Regions from separate parts of the Streptomyces sp. NPDC079141 genome, predicted to be linked through region 1. Evidence: riboswitches for the same ligand, from Rfam matches in the RefSeq annotation. Region 1 holds a riboswitch; each other region holds the start of a gene.

Region 1 (3,261 bases):
CACCGCGGTCTCCTCGGTGAGCCGCTCGCCGGTGGTGCGCGTGAGATCGGGAAACCGGTCCCGCAGGGCGGCCAGCAGGACGCGCACCGGTGCGGCTCCCGGCTGGCCGACGAAGTCGGTCACCGTGTACCCGGCCGCCCGCAGCAACGGCAGCGCCCCTGCGCGCACGAGGGAGGACTTGCCGACCCCGGACGCCCCCGCCACCGGTACGAAGGGCTGGGTGCGCACGGCGCGGACGATCCGCTCGGTGTCCGCCGCCCGCGCGAAGAACACGCCCGCGTCCTGCTCCCGGAAGGGCTCCAGGCCACGGAACGGCGACGGCCGCAGAGCGGGGTCCAGGCCCAGGAGCAGGGCGGCGGGGATGAGGTACGCGGTGGTCGCGCCGGTGCCGACCTCCGCGGCGACCGTCATGCCGACCACTCCGCCCTGGTCGCTGTCCCAGACCGGCCCGCCGCTGAAGCCGCGGCCGACGGGCGGGCCGCCGGGTACCGGGCGCGCCTCCATCGAGGCCCAACCCTTGCCGACCGCGGCGCGGAGCCGACCGTCGACCCAGACGCCGTGGTCGTCGGTGCGCTGCGGGAAGCCGACGACACGGAAGGCGTGGTCCCAGACCGCCGCACCGCCCGCGAAGCGCACCGGGGCGGTGCCGGGCACCGACTCCTCCAGCGTCAGCAGCGCCATGTCGCCGCCGCCGTCGGGCGCCACCGGGCGCCAGTGCGTGACCGTCGCCCGCAGCCGGTCCGAGGGCGGACTCAGGAGCGGGAAGTCCACGGTCACCGCGGCGACGGGGGGCGTCTCGTCGGTGTCGGGCGTGCCCAGCGCGCTCGCCACGACATGCGCGCAGGTGCACAGCGTTCGTTCGGCGACGAGGAACCCGCAGCCGGCGACCTGGCCGTCGGCGCTCCAGAAGCGCGCGATGGCCCCCGGGAGTTCGTCGTCAGGAGCGGCCGTCATCGGCACGCTGTCCCGGAATGACCGTGTCGTCCTGGGGCGCCCAGCGCATGCTCACCTTGAAGTTGGCCTCCGTCGACCCCTTCGCCACCACGACGCCCGCCTCGGCGCTGAGCGTGATGCCGAACTCGACGGTCACCTCCGCGGGCGGTCTCGCCAGGCTTCTGGCGTCGTCCAGGACCGCGCCGAGGGCGGGGCGCACCCGGCCGAGTGCCTGTTGGAGGGTCTCGGCGGCACCGGCCACCACGCCCCCGCGCGAGACGCGCTGCACTCCGGCCGGGCCGTCGCCGGCCACCTCCAGGAGCACGATCTGCCCGTCGTCCAGCAGCATCTCGCCCACGTACGCCACTGTGCGTCCCCTCCCGCGTCCGTTGCACCCCGTATGGGGCATAGGGGCTATTGCAGGGGTCACCGTGCGTGTTCACAAGCGGGATCGGGGATTGCCGCCCGGCAGAGGGGAATTCAGGGCAAGCAGCCCTCTTTGGGCGGCCTGCCGTGCTAGCGGTGTGGAACTCAGCACACTCCCCCTTCGCAGGTCAACGGCAAGTTGACGGCCCTTCCGGGCCCGTGGTGGACTGCCGGAGCCAGCTACGGCGGCAGGAGAGGAAGCCGGTGTGAATCCGGCGCGGTCCCGCCACTGTCACCGGGGTAGACAGCCCTGGGAGCCAGGAACTCTCACCGCCGATCTCGTCGAGCCAGGGCGCGGACACCCTGAGTGAGGACATATCGCCATGCGCGGCTGCCGATTGAGAGCCTGCCCCAACCGAGCTCTGCCCGACCCCACGGCCGGCTGAGCCGATGCGGGCCGATCGCGTCTTCGCGTACGGCGCCGCCGCCGGCCTCCTCGGTGACCTGCTCCTCGGCGATCCGCGCCGCGGGCATCCGGTCGCCGTGTTCGGGCGGGCCGCCGGCGCCGTGGAACGCGTGCTGTGGCGGGACCACCGGGGCTGGGGCGCGCTGCACACCGCCGTGTGCGCCGGAGGAGCCGTCGCGCTGGGCGCCGTTGCCGCTCGTGCCGTACGCCGCTCCCCTGCCGCCTCCGTCGCACTGACCGGCGCCGCCACCTGGGCGGTCGTCGGGGGGACTTCGCTCGCCCGGGAGGCCCGGGTCATCGGCCGTGCCCTCGAAGCGGGGGACGTCGAGGCCGCGCGGGCACGGCTGCCGCATCTGTGCGGGCGGGATCCGCAGGCGCTGGACGCGGACGGAATCGCGCGCGCGGTCGTGGAGTCCGTCGCCGAGAACACCTCCGACGCCGTCGTGGGGGCGCTCGTGTGGGGAGCCGCCGGCGGGGTGCCGGGGCTTGTGGGGTTCCGGGCCGTCAACACCCTCGACGCCATGGTGGGGCACAAGTCCGAGCGTCATCGGCGCTACGGCTGGGCGTCCGCCCGGCTCGACGACGTCGCCGGGTGGCCCGGAGCGCGGCTCACCGCCGTGCTCGCGGTGGTCGCCGGGGGCGATCCCCGTGGTGGCGTACGCGCCTGGCGTGCCGACGCCGCGAAGCACCCGAGCCCCAACGCCGGGCCAGTGGAGGCCTCGTTCGCGGGGGCGCTCGGGGTCCGGCTCGGCGGGACGTTGTCGTACGGCGGGCGCATCGAGCACCGGCCGGTGCTGAACGGGGAGGGACGTGCAGTGGAAGTCGGGGACATCGAGCGGGCCGTTCGGCTGTCCCGGCGGGTGAGCTGGCTGGCGCTCGGCGTCAGTGTCGCCGCACGCCGGATCGTCAAGGGACGGCGGTCATGACCGGCGGCGGGCTTCTCGTCGCCGGCACCACCTCCGATGCCGGCAAGAGTGTCGTCACCGCCGGAATCTGCCGGTGGCTGGTGCGGCAAGGGGTCAAGGTCGCGCCGTTCAAGGCGCAGAACATGTCCCTCAATTCGTTCGTCACGCGCGAAGGCGCCGAGATCGGGCGGGCGCAGGCCATGCAGGCCCAGGCCTGCCGGGTCGAGCCGACCGCGCTGATGAATCCCGTGCTGCTCAAGCCGGGCGGCGAGCAGAGCAGCCAGGTCGTGCTGCTCGGGAAGCCGGTCGGTGAGCTCAGCGCTCGCGGGTACCACGGCGGGCGGCAGCAGAAGCTCCTCGGGACCGTGCTCGACTGCCTCGCCGAGTTGCGGGGCACGTATGACGCGGTGATCTGCGAAGGGGCCGGGAGTCCGGCCGAGATCAATCTGCGGCGGACCGACATCGTGAACATGGGGATCGCGCGCAACGCGCAGCTCCCCGTACTCGTCGTGGGCGACATCGACCGCGGTGGCGTCTTCGCCTCCTTCTTCGGGACCGTCGCCCTCCTCTCGCCCGAGGACCAGGCGCTCG
Region 2 (3,261 bases), on a different contig from region 1:
GGCGGATCGTTTCGCGGTAGAAGCGCTTCTGGGCGGCCGGGTCGTGGTGGCGTGTGTGGGCCGAGTCGGGCACCAGCTCGGCGAAGTAGGCGCGCAGTTCAGTGCGCAGCCGCTGCTGCTCGGGCGTGTGGTCGAGATGCACGGCGCCTCCAGGGTCCCCAAAGCCGGTGCTGACGGCGCACACCGTAGAACGTGTTCCAGAAATTGGGAATGGCGAAGGGCCCCCGGCATGCGCGCCGAGGGCCCTGCGAGGTGAAGCGATCAGTGCGGTACGGGAGTTGCCCGCGCGGGCGCCGTCACCTCCGCCTCGCGCCGGGGGGCCAGCAGCCGTTCCGCCAGTGCCCCGAAGACCAGCCCGAAGGCGGTCCACAAGGTGACCTGGACGGCGAGGGCGGCGAGCCGGTACTGCCACAGCAGGGTGGCCGGGAAGTCGTGCGGGGCTTCGTTGTACGACGGCAGGAAGGCGTACGCCAGGCCGACGACGAGAACGAAGAACGCGCCCGCAGCGGCGGTGGCGTTGAAGTTGCCGAGGCGTGGGGCGAGGCGCTGCCCCAGGATGACCGCCCCCACCGTCAACAGCACGCCGAGCACGACCATGAGGAAGAACAGGGTGGTGCGCTGGTTGAGCGTGTCGGGGTCGCCGACGGCCGGAGGGTTGGCGGGGTACTTGAGGAACGGGACGACGTAGACCGCGACCAGTCCGGCGGCCGCCAGGAGCAGCGCGCTCGCGCGCGGCCCGAAGCGGCCGATCCGGCCGAGGGCGAAGCAGTACGCCAGTGCGGCGATGCCGCCGAAGGCGACCCCGTAGACGAGGACGCCGGTGGACAGACCGGCGGTGGACTGCATAGTGCGGCTGACCAGTTCCTCGCCGCCGTGCTCGTGGGCGTGCGCCTCTTCGAAGGCGATCGCCTCGTCGACGCGCGGTTCGCCCAGGAAGTAGGCGACGACGAGGGCGGCCAGGCCCGCGACGAGGCCCGCGAGCATGCCGCGGACCAGGAGGTTTCTGACAGTTGCGGAGTTCATGTGCGGTTGCGCTTCCTCGTCGCTGTCAGTGGCAGGGGAAGCCGAGGAGGTGGCGGGAGTCGTGCACCCACTCGTGCACGCCCTCGCCGGAGATGAGGGAGGTGGCGCCCTGTTCGGCGCCGACGAAGTAGAGCAGGACCAGCATCAGGATGCCGAGGAAGACCGCCCAGGGGACGATCGCGCCGATCGGCAGCTTGGCGGGGACGGCGGTGGAGCCGGTGGTGCCGAGGGTCGGCTGGACGGCGGACTGCGCCATGGCAGGTACCTCCTGGGGGAACTCGCGTCCCGTCTCGGTGGTGCACAGGACAACGGGGCGGGTCTGACTTACCCGGCCCGCACCCGTGGGTGCGTGCCCGGCTTACAGTGGCGCGACCGTGCCGGATTCTCACCGGCTTCCGCAGGGACCGTCGTCGATATCGACGAGAAGGTACCGCGTGTCGGGAGCGCGGCCAAGGGCGCACGGTACGGCGTCGTGCGCCCTCAGGGGGCATGGGGCGGGTCAAGTACCGGACAGGGATGGGGTATTGACGTTGAGGACGGGCGCATGACAAGTCGGGTGATGTTGGTCTCACCGGCGATCACCGCGGCGCTGCGGGAGGCCCGCTTCGACGACGGCTGTCCGCTCGACGCCTCGGGGCTGCGGCTCGCCCGGGCCGCGGCGGGCGCTCTGCCGGCGGCGGAGCGGGCCTGGGTCTCCCCCACCGTCCGCTGCCGCCAGACCGCCGACGCGCTGGGCGTCCAGGCGCTTGCGGAGCCCCGGTTGGCGCCGCTGGACGCGGGACGGTGGCGTGGCGCGACGCTGGCGGAGGTCGGCGCGCGCGAGCCGGCGGAGCTGGCCCGCTGGCTGGCGGATCCGCAGGCCGCGCCGCACGGGGGTGAGTCGGTGCGCGCGGTGTGCGACCGGGTCGGCGGATGGCTGGAGGCGACCGCCGAGGTGAGCGGGCGGACCGTCGCGGTGGTGGAGCCGGAGGTCGTCCGGGCCGCGGTCGTACGGGCGCTCGGGGCGCCGGAGGCGGCGTTCTGGCGCACCGACGTGCCGCCGCTGACGGTGGTGGAGCTCAGCGGGCGGTCCGGGCGCTGGAACGTGCGGATGGGGCGGCCGCTCGAAGAGCGAGTCGCCGACCGACCTCAGTGAGGCGGCGAGTCGCCGGCTCACCTCAGTGAGGCCAGAAAGTCCGTGCACGCCTGTGCGCACTCGCGGCACGCCTTCGCGCCGTCCTCCGCGCCCGGCCGTCCGTCGAAGACATGGGCGCACTCCAGGCAGACCGTGCGGCACCACTCCAGCTGGACGCGGATGCCGCTCTCGTCCGTCTGGCTCTGCTCGGACAGCACCCGGCAGGTCGCGTCGCACACCTCGGCGCACATGATGCCCTTGCGTCGTACGAGTTCCTGTTCCTCCGTCCCGTCCGGATCCACCAGGCTCGCGCGCAGCGCACAGGAACGCGCACACTCGGTGCACGCCTGGGCGCACGCGAAGCGGTCCTCCAGGTACTGGAAGAGCTGCTGCTGCGATGTAGTCGAGGTCACACCCTGCGGGTAGCCGACTCGCAGGGCGCCAAACCCGGTGTCGGCCAGGGTTTCGCCAGGTCGCGACGGCCGGGTTCACGAAGGTCGCCCCGGGTACTCGCGGGCCATGGACACACCCTGGAGGGACATCGCCGCCGGGAGCGGCGCGCTCGGTGTCGGACTGATCGTCGCGGGCATGGCCGTCGTGGCGCTGCTGGAGGGCAGGGAGGCCGACGAGGTGGGCAACACCTGACGCCTGCCGGCGGACCCCGGGAACCCTCCGCCCCCGGGGCATACCCCGACGCACCTCACCTGCTGTCGCTGTTCCCCGTTGTGTCGGCGACCGCCGCCCGGCCCGCCTCAAGGCGGGCCGCCGGGATGCGGAACGGTGAGCAGGAGACGTAGTCCAGGCCCGCGCGGTGGAAGAAGTGGATCGACTCGGGGTCGCCGCCGTGTTCGCCGCACACGCCGGTCTCCAGCTGCGGGTTGACGGCGCGTCCGGCCTCGACGCCGAGCTCCACCAGTCGGCCGACGCCTTCCTGGTCGATGGTCTCGAAGGGCGAGACCTGGAAGACGCCCTTGTCCAGGTAGAGCGGGAAGAAGGAGGCCTCGGCGTCGTCGCGGGACAGGCCCCAGGTGGTCTGGGTGAGGTCGTTGGTGCCGAAGGAGAAGAAGTCGGCGGCCTCGGCGATCCGTCCGGCGGTGAGCGCCGCGCGCGGCAGCTCGATCATC
Region 3 (3,261 bases), on a different contig from region 1:
AGTCGACGGAGGCGGCCCGCAGGATGTTGCCGAGGGTCAGCCCGGCGGGTCCGGCGCCGACGATGACGACCGGAAAGCGTTGTGCGGCACGGGAGTTGGGGTGGGGGGTCGTGGTCACCCGAGCATTATGTGGGGGCCCGGCGCGGTACGGGGAGTCGCCGGAGTCACGCGTCGCGTGCGCACCGGAAGCCCGCGTGGCCGCTGGAACTGTCCGGGGTGTTGGAGCTGCGGGCGGCGACGCGGTAACGGTTGCAGTAGGAGGCGTGGCACATGTGGGAGCCGCCGCGGATCACCTTGGCGGTGCCCTCGGCCGGTCCGGCCGGGTTCACCGCCCCGCGGCGCTCCGTGCTCCACCAGTCCGCGCACCACTCCCACACATTGCCCGAAGTGTTGTACAGGCCGAAGCCGTTGGGCTCGAAGGCGTCCACGGGCGCGGTGCCGCGGTAGCCGTCGTCGGCGGTGTTCTTGGTGGGGAAGGTGCCCCGCCAGATGTTGCAGCGGTAGGCGCCGTCGGGGTTCAGTTCGTCGCCCCAGGGGTAGCGCCGCTGCTCCAGGCCGCCGCGGGCCGCGTACTCCCACTCGGCCTCGGTGGGCAGCCGCTTGCCCGCCCAGGCCGCATAGGCGGCGGCGTCGTACCAGGACACATGGACCACCGGATGGTCACCGCGGCCCGCGAGGTCACTCCCGGGACCCTCCGGCCGGTTCCAGGCCGCCCCCGTGACCGCACACCACCAAGGGGCCTGCTCGGGCCGCGGCGCGTCCCGGCGCAGGGCGCCCGGCAGGAACCCGGCGAAGACGTACGACCAGTCCAGGCGCTCGGCGTCGGTGATGTGCCCGGTGTCGGAGACGAACGCGGCGAACGCGTCGTTGGTCACCGCACAGGCGTCGATACGGAAGGCGTCCACGCGCACGGCCCGCACCGGGCCCTCACCGTCGGCCGGGAACCCCTCGGCGTCCTCGGCGCCCATCAGGAACTCGCCACCGGGAAGCAGGACCATGCCGTCCGTGGACCCGGCGACGGCCGGCGCCGGCGGTGCGATGCGCAGCGGCTTGGCCGGGCCGCTCCCGGCGGACGGCATACAGCAAGGGGCGGGCTCGTGCATCGGCTTCTTCCTCGGGGCGCGGGTGCGGACCGTCCATGTCTACGCGACGTTCCTGTCCGGACCGGCCACCGGGGGTGCTCAGCGCAGCCGGGGAATCTCGATGGCCGGGCAGCGGTCCATGACCATGTCGAGGCCGGCGGCGCGGGTGCGCTCGTACGCGGCGTCGTCGAGGACGCCGAGCTGGAACCACACAGCCTTGGCGCCCTTGGCCACCGCCTCGTCGGCGATCGGCCCGGCCAGCTCGCTGTTGACGAAGACATCGACGACGTCCACGTCGAAGGGGATGTCCGCGAGGCAGGCGTAGCCCTGCTCGCCGTGCACCGTCTCCGCCTTGGGGTGGACGGGCACCACGCGCTTGCCGTAGCGCTGGAGCACCTCGGCCACGCCGTAGGCGGCGCGCCGCCGGTTCGTCGACAGGCCCACCACGGCCCAGGTGTCGCCGAGTTCCGTGAGGATCTTGCGGACCGTCTCGTCGTCGCCGTACACCGGTGGGCCTCCTCGACCTCATGACAGGGCTCTCGACCGCACAACGGCCGACGGCGCCCGGTGATTCCCGGCGGCCGCGTGATAGCTTGCCGAAGCCAGTCGAACCCATGAACGTGGGTCAGGGAATCCGGTGCGAATCCGGAGCTGACGCGCAGCGGTGAGGGTGACGGGCGGGGCCTCGGCCACTGGACGGCGTACGTCGTCCGGGAAGGCGCTCCGACCCGGGTGAACCCGAGTCCGAAGACCTGCTGGCGGCCCCCGCGGTCGACGCACGGCGGGGGAGCACCGTACGACCGGGCTCCGCGTTCGAGCCCTCGACGACTGAGGACAAACCCCGTGCCCTTCGCACGTCTCACCCGCCCCGCCGCCCTGCTCGCGGCCTCCACCCTGCTCCTGACCGGCTGCGGCGACGACAGTGCCGCCACCGATGCCAAGGCCGCCGTCACCCTCGACAACTGCGGGCACTCCGTCCGCGTCGAACAGCCGCCGCGGCGCGCCGTCTCCCTCAACCAGGGCACCACCGAGATCCTGCTCTCCCTCGGCCTCGCCGACCGCATGGCCGGGACCGCGACCTGGACCGACCCCGTGCTGAAGGGACTGGCGAAGGCGAACGCGAAGGTGCCGAGGATCGCCGAGAACAACCCGTCCTTCGAACGGGTCCTGGAGACCGAACCCGACTTCGTCACCGCCTCCTTCGTCTCCACCCTGGGCAAGGGCGGCGTCGCCGGCCGCGAGCAGTTCGAGAAGCTCGGCGTCCCGACCTACGTCTCCCCGTCCGACTGCGTGGGCAAGGACAACTCCGGGGGCGGCGACGGCGTCCGCGACACCCCGCTGACCATCGACGACGTGTACGGCGAAGTCCGCGACCTCGCCAAGGTGTTCGGCGTGGAGGAGCGGGGCGAGAAGCTCGTCGCGAGCCTCAAGACGCGGATGGCGAAGGCCACTTCGGGCATCGACGCCTCGGACGTCACCCTGCTCTACTGGTTCGCCAACTCCGAGTCGCCCTACATGGCCGGATGCTGCGGCGCCCCCGGCGTCATGACCCGCGCCCTCGGCGCGCGGAACGTCTTCGACGACACGCACGAGGAGTGGCCACAGATCAACTGGGAGACCGTGGCCGACCGCGACCCCGACGTCCTCGTCATCGGCGACCTGACCCGCAAGTCGCAGACCGCCGAGTCCGCGGCGAAGAAGATCGCGTTCCTGGAGTCCGACCCCGTCACGAAGAACATGACCGCCGTCAAGCACAAGCGTTACGTGCTGCTCAGCGGGCAGGCCATGAACCCGACCATCCGCACGGTAGAAGGCGTCGAGCAAGTGGCCGCGGCCCTGCGTGAGTTCGGGCTCGTGAAGTGACCCTGCGCGGGCTTGTGCTGGGCACGGCGGGCACCGTCCTGCTGTGCTGCTCCCTCGCCGTCGCGATCACCATCGGCCCGGCCGACATCCGCGTCGCCGACGTGTGGTCCGTCGTCGCGGCCCATCTCGGCGTCGGCACCTCGGAGTTGACGCCGATCCGGGACGGCATCGTGTGGCAGCTGCGGCTGCCGCGCACACTGCTCGCGGCCGTGTGCGGGGCCGGACTCGCCGTGTGCGGCGCGGTGATGCAGTCGCTGCTGCGCAACCCGCTCGCCGACCCCTTCGTCCTCGGAGTGTCCTCCGGCGCCTCGACCGG

What was found. A riboswitch is a leader RNA that binds a small molecule or an ion and turns the genes downstream of it on or off. The one in region 1 is predicted to bind cobalamin.
Region 2: linked by a shared signal. The riboswitch ahead of AB0Q90_RS13660 (CbtB-domain containing protein) and the one ahead of AB0Q90_RS09300 (cobalamin biosynthesis protein) in region 1 are both predicted to bind cobalamin.
Region 3: linked by a shared signal. The riboswitch ahead of AB0Q90_RS10140 (ABC transporter substrate-binding protein) and the one ahead of AB0Q90_RS09300 (cobalamin biosynthesis protein) in region 1 are both predicted to bind cobalamin.

The regions. Positions count from the first base shown of each region.
Region 1 is NZ_JBFBLP010000002.1:922,541-925,801, reverse strand. It holds gene AB0Q90_RS09310 (serine protease) at 1-954, opposite strand, end outside; gene AB0Q90_RS09305 (CU044_2847 family protein) at 938-1,282, opposite strand; cobalamin riboswitch at 1,506-1,646, shown strand; gene AB0Q90_RS09300 (cobalamin biosynthesis protein) at 1,750-2,691, shown strand; gene AB0Q90_RS09295 (cobyric acid synthase) at 2,688-3,261, shown strand, end outside.
Region 2 is NZ_JBFBLP010000003.1:858,167-861,427, reverse strand. It holds gene AB0Q90_RS13670 (acyl-CoA dehydrogenase family protein) at 1-142, opposite strand, end outside; gene AB0Q90_RS13665 (CbtA family protein) at 262-1,023, opposite strand; gene AB0Q90_RS13660 (CbtB-domain containing protein) at 1,049-1,279, opposite strand; cobalamin riboswitch at 1,318-1,473, opposite strand; gene AB0Q90_RS13655 (histidine phosphatase family protein) at 1,568-2,158, shown strand; gene AB0Q90_RS13650 (ferredoxin) at 2,176-2,550, opposite strand; gene AB0Q90_RS13645 (hypothetical protein) at 2,657-2,782, shown strand; gene ppdK (pyruvate, phosphate dikinase) at 2,838-3,261, opposite strand, start outside.
Region 3 is NZ_JBFBLP010000003.1:97,807-101,067, forward strand. It holds gene AB0Q90_RS10125 (4-hydroxybenzoate 3-monooxygenase) at 1-118, opposite strand, end outside; gene AB0Q90_RS10130 (formylglycine-generating enzyme family protein) at 165-998, opposite strand; gene AB0Q90_RS10135 (CoA-binding protein) at 1,182-1,589, opposite strand; cobalamin riboswitch at 1,669-1,857, shown strand; gene AB0Q90_RS10140 (ABC transporter substrate-binding protein) at 1,926-2,945, shown strand; gene AB0Q90_RS10145 (iron chelate uptake ABC transporter family permease subunit) at 2,942-3,261, shown strand, end outside.